Regions from separate parts of the Pantoea sp. S-LA4 genome, predicted to be linked through region 2. Evidence: predicted binding sites of a transcription regulator. Region 2 holds the regulator's gene; each other region holds the start of a gene.
The links. The regulator CRP, encoded in region 2, controls carbon source genes, mostly activating them, when cyclic AMP is high. The targets are predictions, from matches to a motif close to ATGTGANNNNNNTCACAT.
Positions count from the first base shown of each region.

Region 1 (5,957 bases), 2.0 Mb from region 2:
ACTGTCGTGCCGTTCATTCTCTGGACGCAAAGCCTGAGGTTCTTCTCGTGCCTGATATGAAGCTATTTGCTGGTAACGCCACCCCGGAACTAGCACAACGTATTGCCAACCGCCTTTACACCAGTCTGGGAGACGCCGCCGTTGGTCGTTTCAGTGACGGTGAAGTGAGCGTACAGATTAACGAAAATGTACGCGGTGGTGATATTTTCATCATCCAGTCCACCTGTGCTCCCACCAACGATAATCTGATGGAACTGGTTGTGATGGTCGACGCGCTGCGTCGTGCTTCTGCTGGTCGTATTACCGCAGTCATCCCCTACTTTGGTTATGCCCGTCAGGATCGCCGCGTGCGCTCCGCGCGTGTACCTATTACCGCTAAAGTAGTGGCAGACTTCCTTTCCAGCGTCGGTGTTGACCGTGTTCTGACGGTTGACCTGCACGCCGAGCAGATCCAGGGCTTCTTCGACGTCCCGGTTGATAACGTATTTGGCAGCCCGATTCTGCTGGAAGACATGCTGCAGATTGGTCTGGAAAACCCGATTGTTGTTTCTCCCGATATTGGTGGCGTAGTGCGTGCCCGTGCTATCGCTAAACTGCTGAACGACACCGATATGGCAATCATCGATAAACGCCGCCCGCGCGCGAACGTTTCTCAGGTGATGCACATTATTGGTGACGTTGCTGGCCGCGACTGCGTGCTGGTCGACGACATGATCGACACCGGCGGCACGCTGTGTAAAGCGGCTGAAGCGTTGAAAGAGCGCGGTGCGAAGCGCGTATTTGCTTACGCAACGCACCCAATCTTCTCAGGCAACGCGGTTGAAAACCTGCGTAAGTCGGTGATCGACCAGGTGATTGTCTGCGATACCATTCCGCTGTCTGAAGAGATGAAGTCACTGCCGAATGTGCGCACCCTGACTTTGTCTGGCATGCTGGCTGAAGCGATTCGCCGCATCAGTAACGAAGAGTCAATCTCGGCGATGTTCGAGCATTAATCTTCGCGAAACCGGGCTTCATGCCCGGTTTTTTTCATCTGTGCGACGGCCCGATTAACTCGCTGCCTTTAGTGATATTCCCGCGATAAATTTCCCCGAAATCGGTTATTTTCAACGCCACCCACTCTTTTAGTAAAACGCCGCATTCCTCACTTCTGCCCCAGACGGTTAAGTGATAATTTGCTGCGCACTTTTCATCACAACGCCACCACTATGACTCTGGATATCTATACGCTATTTATTTGTGAGCTCTACGTGTTGGGTTTTTTAAGCATCATCATGGTTTTTGCCTGGATGGGATCGCAATACGATCGCGTGCTGGGTTTTACCTGTCTGTCGCTTATTTTTACCCTGGTGGCGGTGTTTTTTAGCAGTTTACGCAGCAGCGGAATGCAGTTTCTGCCGGTTGCCGCCGGCAATGTGCTGGTGATGCTGGCCTATGGCGGCTTACTCAATGCCTTTCGCTTATTCTGCGGTAAAAAGATCGGCACCGGCTGGCTGCTGGGCGCACTGCTCTGGGCGATCCTCTGCTGTTTTCCAGCGTTCTACTACAGCTTACCCAAGCGGGTGCTGGTGCTGTGCATCGCCTGTGTTGCATACACGGCGGCGCTGATCCAGTTGTTATGGCTGGCCCGTGATTCGCTGAAAGTCACCTTCTGGCCCGCGCAACTGCTGCTGTGGATCCATCTGCTGTTTCATCTGGCGCGGATGCTGCTGGACAAGGCGATACCGACCCGCCTGCACGGTGCGATTGGCGGGTCTGACTTTTCGGTTTATGTGATTCTGGAATCGATTCTGTTTGTCATCGGCCTGACCTTCACCATTCTGGCGATGGTCAATGAGCGCACCCAGATCGCCTACAAATACGCCTCACTGCACGATCCGCTGACCAGCGTCTGGAACCGGCGGGCGCTGTTTCTTGAGGCAGAGAAAATCGTGGCGCGCTGCCATCGGCAGAACCGCCCGTTTACTGCGGTGCTGTTCGACCTCGATCACTTTAAAAGCGTCAATGACCGTTATGGACACCATCAGGGCGACCAGATTTTGATCGACTTTTGCCAGTTAGTGACCGGACTGATCCCGGTTGAAGGACGTTTTGCCCGACTGGGCGGTGAGGAGTTTGCAGCGATTATTCCGGCAGGTGCAGAGGAAGCACAGGCCTGGTGTGAAGCGATTCGTTTGGCGACCAGTCAGTCACAAACCAGCGCCGTAGACTATACGGTCAGCATTGGATTTGCCACGGCGACCCGTCGTCAGCACCGCTTCGAGGATTTACTGGCGCTGGCCGATGAGGCGCTTTATCGCGCCAAAGCCAGCGGCAGAAATCGTACTGAACAGCAGCCGATATCGGCAGCCATCCGTTAGTGATGGGTGTGATGAGACCGACGGCAGCGTTTGTCGTAATGACGCAGCCAGTAATAACGATCTTCCACTTTTTCACGACCGCTGACGCGTGCGCCGACCAGCCACAGCAGCGCGCCGATAAAAATACTGAACATCGCACCGTGCGCCAGAAACTGTGGCAGATGAAGCGACGGTAACTGGTTGATAATTGAATAGCCAACACCCAGTACCATTGTGAGTAATCCCAGTACCATCAAACTATTACCCGCGACGCGACAATGTTGATGTTTCATGTTGCACCTCCATCCTTATGAGCCGATTAAAACCGCACACAATGTTAAGTTGCCATAAGTTTAGGCAATGGCTGACGGCAACGTTGCGGGCCGGATCACACAACCGCCATAAACTTGTGACTGGATCTGATTGCAGCTTATTGATTTAGATGAAAAATGATTAATCACCGTTCTGAATCACTTTAACGGTATGCGCTTTGTCATCTCGCCTGCGGCGAAGTAAACTAACGCCCTTTGGCAATAACAGCAGGATATTCATTGTGAGCAGCATTAAACTGATTGTGGGTCTTGCCAATCCCGGCGCTGAATATGCCGCCACGCGCCATAATGCCGGTGCCTGGTATCTGGATTTACTGGCTGAGCGCCACAATCAGTCACTGAAAGAGGAAGGTAAATTCTTCGGCTATACCGCCCGTCTGGCGATCGCCGGAGAAGATGTGCGCTTGCTGGTGCCGACCACTTTTATGAACCTGAGCGGCAAAGCGGTGGCCGCAATGGCGACCTTCTATCGCATTGCACCGGAAGAGATTCTGGTGGCCCACGATGAACTCGACTTGCCGCCAGGCGTAGCGAAGTTTAAGCAAGGCGGCGGGCATGGTGGCCATAATGGGCTGAAGGACATCATCAGTAAGCTAGGCAACAACAATAACTTCCACCGTCTGCGCATCGGCATCGGTCATCCGGGCGATCGCAATAAGGTAACCGGATTTGTGCTGGGCAAACCGCCCGCCAGTGAGCAGAAACTGATTGATGACGCCATTGATGAAGCGGTGCGCTGCACCGAACTGTGGCTGAAAGAAGATCGCATCAAGGCGATGAACCGGCTGCACGCTTTCAAGCCTGCTTAATCGCCCGAATCGTCGCGATTCTGTGTATAATGCGCGAAAATTTTCATTTCGTCTCCGACAGTGCGCCGCCGGGCGGGCTGTCCATCCAGTTATAAAGGGTATCAAACCATGGGATTCAAATGCGGTATCGTCGGCCTGCCGAACGTCGGTAAATCCACGCTGTTTAACGCGCTGACTAAAGCGGGTATCGAAGCGGCTAACTTCCCCTTCTGCACCATTGAGCCCAACACTGGCGTGGTGCCGATGCCTGACCTGCGTCTCGATCAGCTGTCTGAGATTGTTAAACCGCAGCGCGTGGTGCCTACGACCATGGAATTCGTCGACATCGCTGGCCTGGTAAAAGGCGCGTCAAAAGGTGAAGGACTGGGTAACCAGTTCCTGACCAACATCCGTGAAACCGAAGCGATCGGTCACGTGGTGCGCTGCTTTGAGAACGACAACATCATTCACGTTGCGGGCAAAGTAAACCCGGCTGAAGATATTGACGTCATCAACACCGAACTGGCGCTCTCCGATCTCGATACCTGCGAACGTGCGATTCAGCGCGTGCAGAAGAAAGCCAAAGGCGGCGATAAAGACGCGAAAGCCGAACTGGCAGCGCTGGAGAAGTGCCTGCCGCATCTCTCTGAAGCCGGTATGCTGCGTTCGCTGGATCTGGATGCTGATGAGAAAGCGGCAATTCGCTATCTGAGCTTCCTGACGCTGAAGCCGACCATGTACATCGCTAACGTCAATGAAGACGGTTTTGAGAACAACCCTTACCTTGATCAGGTGCGTGCCATCGCCGAAGCGGAAGGTTCCGTGGTGGTGCCGGTGTGTGCTGCGGTGGAATCAGATATCGCTGAGCTGGAAGATGAAGATCGTGATGAGTTCATGGCGGAACTGGGACTGGAAGAGCCAGGCCTGAACCGTGTGATCCGTGCCGGTTACTCCCTGCTGAACCTGCAGACTTACTTCACCGCAGGCGTGAAAGAAGTGCGTGCCTGGACCATCCCGGTAGGCGCTACGGCTCCTCAGGCAGCCGGTAAAATCCATACCGACTTCGAGAAAGGCTTCATCCGTGCACAGACCATCGCCTTTGAAGACTTTATCGCTTATAAAGGCGAGCAAGGCGCGAAAGAAGCCGGCAAGATGCGTTCTGAAGGGAAAGAGTACATCGTCAAAGATGGCGACGTGATGAACTTCCTGTTTAACGTCTGATTGGTTTCTGTTGTCTCATGAGGTTTAACTGAACCTGATGCAGCGCAACATACCCGATAAAATCCACGCCATGGCGTGGATTTTTGTTTTCAGAAGCTATGGAGCGCCCTTTGAAAGGAGGCGATGAAGTGCTGGCTGCCATCTGCTGCACTTTAACTCAGCCTGGTAACGGGTTAAGGGATCTGCCGGAAGATCAATCTGTTGTTTTCAGATCATAGCGGCGCAGCGGTATCGCACTGATGGCATCAACAATGCTGACCGGCGCGGCCAGCAGTGTTGTAAGCGGAAGCGATCATTGCTGAATCCACTCATCAGCGGAAAGCGAGATCAGAATGATGCTGCCGTGGTCTCTTTTTCTTTCTCCTTCATCAGCGCATAGGCCTGTGCACGCAGATGCTGCCCGGCTTGCTCGATCTGCTGCTGCCTGGCAGGTGAATCATCTGGTAGCTGACGAATGAGCCGCAACTGTTCCTCTACGGGTATCGTCTGCCGAAAATGCGTCATCATGCTGAAGACCGCTGATTTAAGCTCGCTGACCGTCAGGTACCTGCCTCGCTTTTCATCCAGAGCATTTAATTTGTCCGCCAGAGTCTGCAATTCCGTCATGCCCTGATGCCATCCATTCATCGTATCGGCAGGTAAAGCCGCGGCGTTAACCTGCTGCTGCCACTGTTGTGTCAGTTGACGCGATTTTTCCGGCCACAGCACCTGAGCCTGTTTCACCAGCTGACGGCTGTAATCCGTTGCCCAGTCCGGCGGTAACTGGCTGAGACGGGTAAGCTGCTGCTGTGTCGCGGTAAATAGCGCGTCAGAGAGCGGGCCCTGCTGACGAAGCGCCTCCAGCTGCATCGGTGAGAGTACCGAAGGTAACGCTGACAGTGATGAAGCAAGTGGTGTCTGCAGCGGGTCCGGACGCTGAAAAAGGTTCCAGCTCCACAGCGCGACGCTGGCTAGCACCAGCATGGCCAACATTCCCAGCGCAAACGGCTGCCATAACGTTGCAGCAGCAGGCGGCGGGATCTGCGGGTTCGTCGCAGGCTGGGGTTCCGGCGGCACCAGATAAATCCACTTCACCTCATTGGCCGACCGGGTCGTTTCTGGTGAGGGAGCCGCTGAAATCCCGGTGCTGGTAAGGACTACGTCAGGATCATTTTCAACGACTGGCGCCGCGGCGCTGTCACTCTTCTCCAGCCTGACGGCACTGTGGTGTATCAGGCTGAGCAAAGCATTCAGCGGGCTCAAAGGGGTAAGCTCCCGTCGCTGTAGCGCGCTTATCA
Region 1 covers NZ_JBTLRC010000002.1:1,388,896-1,394,852, reverse strand. The annotation lists gene prs (ribose-phosphate diphosphokinase) at 48-995, shown strand; gene ACX3P5_RS07360 (GGDEF domain-containing protein) at 1,209-2,360, shown strand; gene ychH (stress-induced protein YchH) at 2,357-2,632, opposite strand; gene pth (aminoacyl-tRNA hydrolase) at 2,893-3,480, shown strand; gene ychF (redox-regulated ATPase YchF) at 3,589-4,680, shown strand; gene ACX3P5_RS07340 (VasL domain-containing protein) at 5,008-5,957, opposite strand, start outside.
Region 1: pth (aminoacyl-tRNA hydrolase) is a predicted target of CRP. The motif match lies at 2,716-2,733, and genes of this name have one in related genera.

Region 2 (5,957 bases):
TTGCAGCGAGTAGACCGCCGTCACCGTGAAGCCAATCATCGACCAGCCGTAAAACTGGCGGGTAAAGCGGTAGCTGATAAAAGTGATCACCAGCATGATCATCAGCACCAGCGACTCCGGTACTGCGAGACGTAAGGTGGCGGCGGCAATCACCAGTCCGACAAAAGTGCCCAGCGCCCGGTGCTGAATACGAACCCGGGTGGCGCTGTAGCCGTTCTGGCTGACGAACATAATGGTCATCAGAATCCAGTAGGGCTTCGGAATATTGAAAAACAGCGCCAGCGCACTGCCCAGCATCAGCATCACGGCAAAACGACCGGCGGTGCGCAGTGCAGACGAACGCCAGGAAAGATAACTGCGCAGCGCCGGCAGCAGCGGCAGACGGCGCTGGCGATCGGCCATCAGGTCACGCTGATAGAGCGGCTTTTGCGTACGCAGCACCCGCGCGATGCGGTTAAAGTGATAAAGACAGAAATTTCCCACCGGATTATCAGGATGCTGGCGGGCAATTTTTTCCAGCGCGCCGAGCTGCTTCTCCATGCCAAACCGATCGGGTAACTGGTGATAGAGAATGTTATCCGCCAGCACCCGTAAGCGGGCCGAGATGGTCTGAGCATTCCAGCGGATCACCGCTTCCGCATGGCTCTGCTCCACCAGTTTCTGCACCTCTTCCGGCTGATGCAGGCTGACCGAGATATGTTCCTGCAGATCCAGCGCCACCTGAAAAGCACGGGTCAGCCGCTTATGGCTGTGATCCCGACTGGCGGACAGCATGTGCATCTGCTGGTAACAGGTGGTGATCAGATCGACCACTTTTTGCTGACGCGCCAGCAGCGGTGGCAGGGCCTTTTCCGGATCGGTCAGCTGGGTCAGCAGGGTATATTTGGCGTCGCAATAGTTGGCCAGTTCACGGTAGATCAGGCTCAGGCTTTCGCGCATCGGCTGCTCTTTCCACAGCCAGAACCAGAACCAGTTAAACAGCCCGTACCACAGCGTGCCGGCGATATAGAGCAGCGGCGGTACGTAGATCGGCATACGGCCAATCAGACTCAGCGTGAAGATGGCGGCGATCAGCGAGCCCGGCAACAGACGGCCGTGCAACGGGCTAATTTCACCGGTGACGCCCAGCAGCAGCGGCATCGCGAACAGAATCAGCGGCAAAGGAATCGCGTGCAGCGTCAGCCACTGAATCAGAAAACTGCCGAGCGCAAACAGGCTGCCGCCAACAATCAGGCGTTTGAAGAAACGTTTATGCGGGGTATCCAGACCGGCGATATTGCAACAGGCGGGGACTAACGAGAACAGCAGACCTTTTTGCAGGTCGCCAGCCAGCCAGCCCAGCGCCACTGGCAGACAGAGCACCAGCGTTTGCCGCAAGGCGTAATTGACTTCAGGATGGTAAATAATTCGACGCCACATCGGCCCAACACAAACAATAACGGCGCGATGTTGCCATCACGCCGTGGGTGACAGGAATTAGCGGGTGCCGTAAACGACGATGGTTTTGCCGTGTGCGGAGATCAGGTTCTGATCTTCCAGCATCTTCAAAATACGGCCCACGGTTTCACGTGAGCAACCAACGATTTGGCCAATTTCCTGACGAGTAATTTTAATTTGCATGCCGTCGGGATGCGTCATGGCATCTGGCTGCTTCGCCAGGTTAAGCAGAGTCTGAGCAATGCGTCCGGTGACGTCGAGGAAAGCGAGGTTACCCACTTTTTCAGACGTAACCTGCAGGCGACGCGCCATCTGCGACGAGAGTCGCATCAGGATATCGGGGTTAACCTGGATCAGCTGACGGAATTTCTTGTAGGAAATCTCCGCCACTTCGCACGCGGTTTTCGCACGTACCCAGGCGCTGCGCTCCTGACCTTCTTCGAACAGGCCAAGCTCGCCAATAAAATCGCCCTGATTCAGGTAAGAAAGAATCATCTCTTTGCCTTCTTCATCTTTAATCAGAACCGCGACGGAACCTTTCACGATGTAGTAAAGCGTTTCTGCTTTTTCACCTTGGTGAATCAGCGTACTTTTGGATGGATACTTGTGAATATGGCAATGGGACAGGAACCATTCGAGTGTAGGGTCTGTTTGCGGTTTGCCGAGAACCATTCGCTATTATCCTCTGTTGTAATCGTGCCCAAAATACAGGGGGCAGTTTTCCCTGTCAGGCGATGAAAGCTTCAAGCGTTTCCCTTACAGGAAATTATTCGGGCTGCATTCGGCGCAGTGCGCATCATTCTTCCCGGCTTCGCCATCGGGTGACGAAAAATATTTTCAGCACTGTTTGTAGCACAGCTTTTGCCGACTGTCTTCTGTTGTCTCGCTTCAGCTAACAGCGGATTTCTCTGGATTGCTGTTTACCAGGCGAAAGCGTACTCTGACGGCAAAACCGCATATTCTGGAGCGAAAATCATGCAGGCAAGAGTGAAATGGGTAGAAGGGCTGACATTCCTCGGTGAGTCGTCGTCCGGCCATCAGGTATTAATGGATGGCAATTCGGGTGATAAAGCGCCCAGCCCAATGGAGATGGTGCTGATGGCGGCGGGCGGATGTAGCGCCATCGACGTGGTTTCAATTCTGCAAAAAGGCCGCAACGATGTGGCTGATTGTGAAGTGAAACTGACCTCAGAACGTCGTGAAGAGGCGCCGCGAATCTTTACGCACATCAACCTGCACTTTATCGTTAGCGGCAAAGCGCTCCAGGATAAAGCGGTCTCACGCGCGGTGGATCTTTCTGCAGAAAAATATTGCTCGGTTGCCATCATGCTGGGCAAAGGCGTCACCATTACCCACAGCTATGAAGTGATCGAACGCTGATCTCTGCGGGGGCCGCTCTGCGGCCTCTTATTCTATTCGCTTGCCTTCCACCAGTCGCTTCACCAGTGGTCCCATGATCAACTCCATCGCCAGCCCCATCTTTCCGCCCGGCACCACCAGCGTATTAATGTGCGAGATAAACGATCCCTGCAGCATCGCCAGCAGGTAAGGGAAGTCGATATCGTCCAGCGCCTGGAAGTGGATCACCACGAAACTCTCATCCAGTGACGGAATAGCACGGGCGGCAAACGGGTTCGAGGTATCCACCGTCGGCACGCGCTGGAAGTTAAGGTGAGTGCGCGAGAACTGCGGCGTAATGAAGTTGATGTAATCTTCCATCGAGCGCACCACCGAGTCCATCACCGCTTCCCGCGAATGGCCGCGTTCGCTGGTGTCACGCACCAGCTTCTGAATCCACTCCAGGTTGACAATTGGTACCACGCCGACCAGTAAATCGACATGCTCAGCCACGTTATGCTGGGCGGTCACCACGCCGCCGTGCAGTCCTTCGTAAAACAGAATATCGGTGTTTTGCGGCAGCGGCTGCCACGGCGTAAAGGTACCGGGTACCTGATTCCACGGAACGGCTTCGTCATAGGTATGCAGGTATTTACGCGACTGGCCCTCACCGTTGAGCCCATACTGTTTAAAGCTCTGCTCCAGCAGGCCAAAGTCATTGGCTTCCGGACCGAAGTAACTGACATGACGGCCCAGATCGCGCGCTTTGCGGATCGCCATATCCATTTCCGGCCGGGTGAAGCGATGAAAACTGTCGCCTTCCAGTTCGGCAGCGTGCAGATCGAGCTGCTGAAAGATTTTACGGAACGCGAGGCTGGTGGTGGTGGTTCCCGCGCCGCTGGAACCGGTGACGGCAATTATCGGATGGCGTGCAGACATAAAAAAGCTCCCTGTGAGGTCGGGCCATGGGCATTGTTACCATGAATTGCCGATCGGCGCATCAGCCGCGAAATTCTTTGCGCGGCATAATATTGACCGATTCATGCAGCTCCGACCACACCAGCACCACTTCACCGGTTTCCAGCTGGCGGCGGACGTCAGCCACTTTTTCGTTCAGGCTGCGCTCCTGCTCGCCGTAGTCGGTGCCTTCACGCAGCACGAAGGTTTCAATCAGATTTTCGAGGGTCTCAGGTGAGACCTGTTGCCAGGGAATAATCACAACGTCAGGTATCCAGAAAAGGGGTCATCCATTGGGGTATGCGCTGTTCAAGCCACATTTCGGGCTGGCGCAATGTCCCGCCGACAAAGCCAACGTGACCGCCGTGTGGGGTCAGCTGATAAGTAATAGTGGCAGATAATTGGCTGCTGTGCGGTATCACCTCATCACTCATGAACGGGTCATCTTTGGCATGAATGATCAGCAGCGGCTTAGCGACCTGTTTCAGCCAGGGCAGGGCGCTGGCACGCCGATAGTAATCAGCGGCATCGATAAAACCGTGGGCGCGAGCGGTGATCGCATCATCGAAGTCACGCAGACGCCGCAACGCTTTCAGTTGCGCCAGATTGACCGGCAAGGTTTCTGGCCAGGCGTGCAGTTTGCGCCGCGCATTCTTCTTTAGCTGGGCCAGCAGGTAGTATTGATAAAAGCGCGAGAAACCGCGCTCCAGTCTGATGCTGCACGGTTCCAGCATCAGCGGCGCAGAGACAATGACGCCGGCATCAACCGGCGCATCCGACCCCTGCTGGCCCAGCAGACAACCCAGCATATTGCCGCCCAGTGAAAAGCCCACCGCGACGGTCGGAACCCGGCTCCAGCGGGATTGCAGCCAGTGCAGGAAATAGCGCGCATCTTCGGTTTCGCCGGAGTGATAGATGCGGTTCTGCCGGTTAGGTTCGCCGCTGCAGCCGCGGAAATGCATCACCACCGCCAGCCAGCCACGCGCGCGGCAGATTGCCATCAGCCCGTGGATATAGGGGCTGTGGAAGCTGCCTTCCAGCCCGTGAAACAGCACTACCCGGGGTTTATGCAGCGCCCGCTGCGGATCTTCACTCCAGGCGAGATCGACAAAATCGCCATCGGGCAGATCGAGACGCTGCCAGTGCGGATCGACGTTGATCTGCCGCCGCAACAGACGGGGCAACACCGTTTGCAGATGGGCATTGCGCAGACCCGCTAACGGGATAAATTGATCGGTGTCGGGTCCGGTGAATTTCATTCGGTAAAAGCTTGTCTGATCCATATCACACTGTTAGCTTCGATAGGTTTTTTGCTTGCTGGGGGTGAGGAGCACCCGATTGCTATGGAACTCAGTCTTTTCTTGTCGATGTTAGGATTCCTTTGGGTCGCCGCGATCACGCCAGGCCCTAATAATATGTTACTTACCGCAGGCGGCGCCAATTTTGGCTTTCTGCGTACGCTTCCCCTGATGATTGGCATCATGATCGGCATGCAGGTGATGCTGCTGATGGTGGCGTTTGGCGTCGGCGGGCTGATTCTGCTCTATCCCTCGCTGCATCTGGTGCTGAAAATCGCCGGTAGCCTCTACCTGCTGTGGCTGGCCTGGAAAATTGCCACCGCCAGCTATGAAAAACTGGATACCGATCAGGTGCCGGTTAAACCGATGCCGTTCTGGCAGGGTGGCTTACTGCAGCTGATTAATCCCAAAGCCTGGCTGATGGCACTGGGCGCGGTCGCCAGCTTTAGTCTGGCTGGCGACGCCTATCGTCAATCGGTGATGGCGATCAGTCTCGGCATGTTTATCGTCAATCTGGTGTCCGGGCTGATCTGGATGGGCTTCGGCGCGATGATTGGCCGTATCTTACGCAGCCGCCGTGCCTGGAAAATCTTCAATATTTCAATGGGGCTGCTGACGGCGGCCTGCGTTCTGCTCATCTGGCACTGAGTTAACTGGAGGCGCGTTCGACGCGCCTCCAGGGCAATACCTCGCGGATCACCGGCGCGTGCGGCTGACGAATTTTCTGCAACAGCAGCTGCACGCTTCGCGCCCCGAGCTGATACATCGGTTGTTCGATGGTGGTCAGCGGCGGGTTCAGGCTGCGGGTAAATGGAATGCCGTCAAAACCGACCACCGCCAGATCTTCCGGCACCCGCAGTCCCGCCTCCAGCGCCGCATGAATCACGCCTACCGCCAGCACATCTGACACCGCAAATACCGCATCCG
Region 2 covers NZ_JBTLRC010000002.1:3,397,527-3,403,483, reverse strand. The annotation lists gene ACX3P5_RS16905 (YccS/YhfK family putative transporter) at 1-1,419, opposite strand, end outside; gene crp (cAMP-activated global transcriptional regulator CRP) at 1,477-2,109, opposite strand; gene ACX3P5_RS16895 (OsmC family protein) at 2,413-2,817, shown strand; gene ACX3P5_RS16890 (phosphoribulokinase) at 2,845-3,714, opposite strand; gene ACX3P5_RS16885 (YheU family protein) at 3,776-3,994, opposite strand; gene ACX3P5_RS16880 (hydrolase) at 3,999-5,015, opposite strand; gene ACX3P5_RS16875 (LysE family translocator) at 5,076-5,678, shown strand; gene ACX3P5_RS16870 (LacI family DNA-binding transcriptional regulator) at 5,680-5,957, opposite strand, start outside.

Region 3 (5,957 bases), 3.3 Mb from region 2:
AGTTGCGCTTCCAGTGCTGAAATTCTGCTTTTTCTGCTGGCAGTTGCATAAAGATATCCCGTCATTGATCAGGGATACAGGCTAACCAGGCGCGCCGGATAACAACAGTGGCGGCACGATAGTTACTTTGTGGCGCTGACTGTTGCACTACAGCAACAATCACGGGCTGACCAGCGCGGCGATCAGCGTGTCGCATAATAAGCTGACTGGCGAAGCGGGCTGCAGCGTGTCGTGCAGCAGCAGATAGCTCTGTAGCCGATCCATCTGCCACTCCGGCAGCAGTTGCTGAATATCCCCACGGGCGACCGCTTCCTGCGCCATATAGGAGGGCAGATAGGCGATGCCGCTGCCCGCCAGCGCCGCGTTCAGCAGCGCCATGCTGTTATTGGCACGAAAACGGCTGCGGACATCCAGTGCCAGCCGCTGCTTGTCGCGGCGAAACGGCAGCGCGGCGGTATGCGCCGGCCCATGAAACAGCAGCAGGTCATGGCGCGGCAGCATCTCAGGATGATCGATAGCAGGCCGCTGCGCCAGATACGCCGGTGCCGCATACAGTCCCCACTCAATGTCGCTGATCACCCGAAAATGCCCCTGCTGCGGTGGCCGGGATCGAATCACGATGGCCACATCCACCTGCTCATCCAGCCGATCGTGGTTACGGTCGGTCAGATCGAGGTCGACGTTAATGTGCAGATGGCGGCGCAGAAAGCGATTAAGCACCGGCACCACGCACTGACAGCCATAGGTCACCGGCGCCTGCAGACGTACGTTACCGGCCGGTTGCTGATGCAGTTGCTGGACAAAGGCATCGGCCCGCTGCACTTCTGCCAGCATCCGGACGCAATAGGGATAGTAAGCCTGACCGAGCTCGGTCAGCGCCAGTCGCCGGGTGGTGCGCTGCAACAGCCGGATGCCGAGCCGCAGCTCAAGACGGGAGATTTCGCGGCTGACGTGGGATTTAGACCAGCCGAGCGCCCGCGCCGCTTCACTGAAACTCTGGAGTTCCACCACCCGCGCAAACACCAGCATGGCGGTTAAATTAGCACTGTTTTCCATGCGTTACCGCTCCGATACCCTGAGGATTCTGGCATCAAACTAGCATGTTCGGGGCAGCTTACGGCGGCAGGTCAGTAAAAAAGAAGGGATGGGATCAGACAGCGGAGCCGTGCCTGCCGACCTTCCCGCGCGTTTCATCTGGCGGGAAGGCCATCAAAGGCATCAACTGGCCATGGCCAGCGGAAACAGTAACCGGTCCGGCTCGACCCGGCGCTGGCGGCGTAGCTGGCCTGGCGTCATCATAAAATAGTTTTTGAAGGTGCGGGTGTAGGCCTGCTGGGTGTCGAACCCGTAGTTCATGGCGACCTGCAATATCGCTTCATTGCTGCTCAGCAGCGTCAGCGCAGATTCGGTTAACCGGCGCTGTCGGATATATTCCGCCAGGGAAAATCCGGTATGCTGGCGAAACAGCCGTTGCAGATGCCAGCGGGAATAGCCAGAGCGACGCGCCACCTCATCCAGATGCAGATCGTGTCCTAAGTTGTTCTCAATCCAGTCCAGCAAACTCCGAATAAACTCGCGCTGATTCATGGGTTCCTCCTGATTTACGCTGATGTGCAGTGAACCCACTTTACCCGGTTAAATTTATCCCTTAATTAGCAGAAAATTAGCGCAGAATTAGCAACCGCCAGATTCCGGCCTGCGGCCCCCTTTATCGGTCAGATAACGGCAACAACCTGCCTGAATAATAAGCATTAAGTGATCCTGGCAATCCGGTAAAATAATTTGCGTTAAGTTACATCGGCGTCGATTTAACTCTTTTTCGTTGCCTCCTGGCGGCCAGCATTTAAATAATTTGTGTTAAGTCACCGTCGAATCCGCCAGGCTAATTTGCGTTAAGTCACACCCGATTCGCCCCTATAATTCGTATTACCGCAAGGCGGCCAGACGTAGCCAACGCCGCTGTAGTACGAAGTATGACGGCGGAATGACGGCGGATAATTCTGACCTAACAATTGATGTATAAACTCTCTCCCATCTTTACGAAGGAGATCAGCCATGCGCGTGTTATTGGTTGAAGATGATGAAATGATCGGCGCGAACCTGCAGCAGGCTTTAGAGGGCGCGGGCTGGTCGGTGGACTGGGTACGCGATGGCGTTTATGCCCATAACGCCTGGAGCGAAGGCGGCTACAGCTGCGTGTTGCTGGATCTCGGCTTACCGCGTGATGACGGATTGCAGGTGCTGCGCCGGGCGCGCGGGCGCGGCGATTCTACGCCGGTGCTGATCCTGACTGCGCGCGATACGGTGGCGCAGCGGATACAGGGGCTCGACAGCGGCGCTGACGATTACCTGCTTAAACCTTTTGATCTGCAGGAAGTGCTGGCCCGGATGCGGGCGATTACCCGACGTCGCCACGGTGCGGCGGATTCGGTGCTGGGCAGCGGCGATGTGCAGCTGGATATGATGACGCGCGAAGTGCTCTATAAGGGCCAGCGCGAGCAGCTGACCGCGCGCGAATATGCCCTGCTTTATGCCTTGCTGGAGCGTCCCGGCGCGATTCTCTCGCGCGAGCAGCTGGAGAACCGTATTTACGGCTGGGGCGACGAAGTGAGCAGCAACGCGGTTGATGTGCTGATCCACGGGATGCGGCGCAAGCTGGATAACGACGCGATTCGCAATGTACGCGGGCTGGGCTGGCGGGTGCCGGCAATATGAAACCGTTCCCCTTTATGCGTTCGTTACGCAATAAATTACTCAGTACGCTGCTGATTATTCATCTGCTGATGATTGGCGGCGTCACCTGGTACTTCTTCAGCTGCTATGGCGACATGGTCGGCACCATGAAGGACGATCAGCTGTCGAAAATCGCCGATGCCTGGTCGACCAACAAGCAGATGCCGGCACTGATGCCGATGCTCATTCCGCCTGACAAGGCGAAGAGCGCTTTTGTGGTGCAGCTGTGGGATAACCAGGGCCGGCTGCGTGCCAGCTCGTGGCCGGAACTGCACGCACCGCTGCAAGCCCAGCGCGGTTACCGCGATGTCGATGTGGGCCATTGTGATGACTGCGAATGGCGTATCTATACCCGACCCGGTCAGCCTGGCAGTGAGATCAAGACCATTCAGGTGATGCACAACCTCAGCTACATGAAAGCGCTGATGGTCAAACGGGCGCTGTCGGCGATCATTCCGTTGATCCTGATGATGCCGCTGTCGCTGCTGGTGATCTGGCTGGTGGTGCGGAAGATCACCCGCGATCTGCAGGTCGCCTCGCGGCAGATCGCGGCGCAGGAGACGCATCATCCGCACAATGTCTCACCGGAAGGCTTGCCGGATGAGATCCTGCCGCTGGTTGCCGCGTATAACGCGTTGCTGAATAAGCTGCGCGAGGCCTGGTCATCCCAGCGGCAGTTCCTGGAAGATGCCGCTCACGAACTGCGAACCCCGGTCACCGCTGTCACGCTGCAGCTGGAGAATCTGCGTCAGCATATTCAGCCGGGCGAGGCCAGCCGGCAGTTCAGTCAGCTCGAAGCGGGCGTGACGCGTACCCGTCACCTGGTGACCCAGTTGCTGAACGTCTCCCGTCAGGAAGATCAAAGCGTGGTGGCCAGCATTGAGCAGATTGAACTGGAAGATCTGCTGAAAGAGAGCATTGAGCAGTTGATGGTGGTGGCCGATAAACGCGGCATCGATATCGGCTTTAACGGCTCGACCCAGTATCGCCTGCAGGCCAGCCGCTCTGAACTGCGTAGCCTGTTCGACAACCTGATTGGTAACGCCATGTTGCATACGCCGGAAGGGAGCCTGGTGGATGTTCTGCTGCATCGGGTGGCGGGCAAGACGGTGGTGGATATTGTCGATAACGGACCAGGTATGCCGGAATCCTTTATTGAACGCGCCTTTGACCGTTTCACCCGTTCCCCTGACGTTAAAGCGCAGGGCAGCGGTCTGGGTTTATCGATTGTGCGCAGCGTTGCGCAGAAGCATCAGATTCATGTCGCCCTTTCCAATTGCCTGACGCCACAGGGTGCAATTTGTGGTTTGCAGGTCCGCGTCACTTTTCCCTGATCCCGCACGTTTGATCGCGAACCAGACAACGTAAACGGTTGCCTGGTTCCGTTCGATCACCGCCATTATTGTGAAGCACGTCACATTTTCACTGAATTGTAATGCAACACTTTTTGACAAACGTGAGCAAAATCTATTTTCTATCGCTATGTTGCAGGCACGCTACGCGGGCTGGAAACTGGCTGTTATGTCCTGAATAACTCACTCCCCACCCCGGGATCGACTTCTCTCTGACTGCGCCTGCTGTGCAGCGGTCAAAAGCATGTGGTTAATGATAATGAAATTCAAAACGTTGATAGCAGGTGCCGTACTGGCATGTTCCTGGACGGGTGTTGCGCAAGCCGCTGATAGCGATCCGCAATATCTGTCCGACTGGTGGCATCAGAGCGTAAACGTGGTGGGCAGCTACCACACGCGCTTCGGGCCGCAGTTTAACAACGACGTTTATCTGGAATATGAAGCGTTTGCCAAAAAAGACTGGTTCGATTTCTACGGTTATCTCGATCTGACCAACTTCTTCGGCGCGGGTAACAGCAACGCCAACGGTATTTTTGACCACGGTTCGCCGATGTTTATGGAGATTGAACCGCGCTTCTCGATCGACAAACTGACTGGCACCAGCCTGGCCTTTGGTCCGTTCAAAGAGTGGTATTTCGCCAACAACTACATCTACGACATGGGCCGCAACAGCGATAACCGCCAGAATACCTGGTATATGGGTCTGGGCACCGATATCGATACTCACAGCGATGTGGGTCTGTCACTGAACGTCTATGCCAAATATCAGTGGGAAAACTACGGTGCGGCAAATGAAAACAGCTGGGATGGCTATCGCTTCAAGGTGAAATACTTTGTGCCGATCACCACGCTGTGGGGCGGTAACCTTGGCTATGTCGGCTTCACCAACTTTGACTGGGGTTCCGATCTCAACGAGAAAGGCGGTTCGTCGCGCACCAGTAACTCAATCGCTTCAAGCCATATTCTGTCGCTGGGTTACGATCACTGGCACTTCTCAGCCGTGGCGCGTTACTTCCACAATGGCGGTCAGTGGGCGGATGGGCAGGAGCTGAACTTCGGTAACGGTCCGTTTGAAGTGAAATCGACCGGCTGGGGTTACTACCTGGTGGCGGGTTACAACTTCTGATGAGCGGGCGGCTGGCTGCAAGGCTGGCCGTGCTCAGGCGACCCTAAAACGGCGCCGCTGTCACCGGCGCCGATCCCGCATCCTGCTTTATTCCTGCGGCTTCACCACGTTGATGCGCCACGGAATGCCGAACTGATCGATAAACATCGCAAATCCATTTGACCAGAACGTCTCCTGCCACGGGGTCGTCACTTTGCCGCCCACGGACAGTTTTTCAAACCAGGTTTTGCCCTGCTCTGCATCCGTGGTGGCGAGGCTGACCGCATAGCCGGCGTGATCCGAGGCCGGCGGCTTCTGCGTGTTACCGTCGCTCAGCATCAACTCTCCCTGACCGATACGCAGATGCGCGTGCATGATTTTTTCCGGCGGCTGCGGCGGCGCAGATTGATCGCCTACCTGCTCGCCCTGCTCTGGCATATCGCCAAAGGTCATTTTCTCCAGCAGTTTCCCGCCTGTGGCCTGCAGGTAAAACTCGATTGCCTCTTCACAGCGACCATAGAGAAACAGATATGGACAGACTTGCATCGTCACCTCCGATTGTGGGTTGAACTCACATTTACGCGAATACACCAAGTGTAGACGATGAGAGAACGCTACCCGTCAGCGCTGGCAATAACGACGAAATAACTGCGCCATATAACTGCTCATCGGCGTCAGCGCGGTATCCTTACGCTGAATCAGATAAAAGATCGCTTTCGGCAGCGGTTCGTCCAGCGACAGCGCCACCAGCGAGCGGCCGAGAATGG
Region 3 covers NZ_JBTLRC010000002.1:99,759-105,715, reverse strand. The annotation lists gene ACX3P5_RS01375 (MFS transporter) at 1-49, opposite strand, end outside; gene ACX3P5_RS01370 (LysR family transcriptional regulator) at 160-1,056, opposite strand; gene ACX3P5_RS01365 (helix-turn-helix domain-containing protein) at 1,219-1,587, opposite strand; gene ACX3P5_RS01360 (response regulator) at 2,056-2,715, shown strand; gene ACX3P5_RS01355 (sensor histidine kinase) at 2,712-4,067, shown strand; gene ACX3P5_RS01350 (nucleoside-specific channel-forming protein Tsx) at 4,345-5,211, shown strand; gene yjdN (VOC family metalloprotein YjdN) at 5,299-5,736, opposite strand; gene ACX3P5_RS01340 (LysR family transcriptional regulator) at 5,812-5,957, opposite strand, start outside.
Region 3: ACX3P5_RS01350 (nucleoside-specific channel-forming protein Tsx) is a predicted target of CRP. The motif match lies at 4,136-4,153, and genes of this name have one in related genera.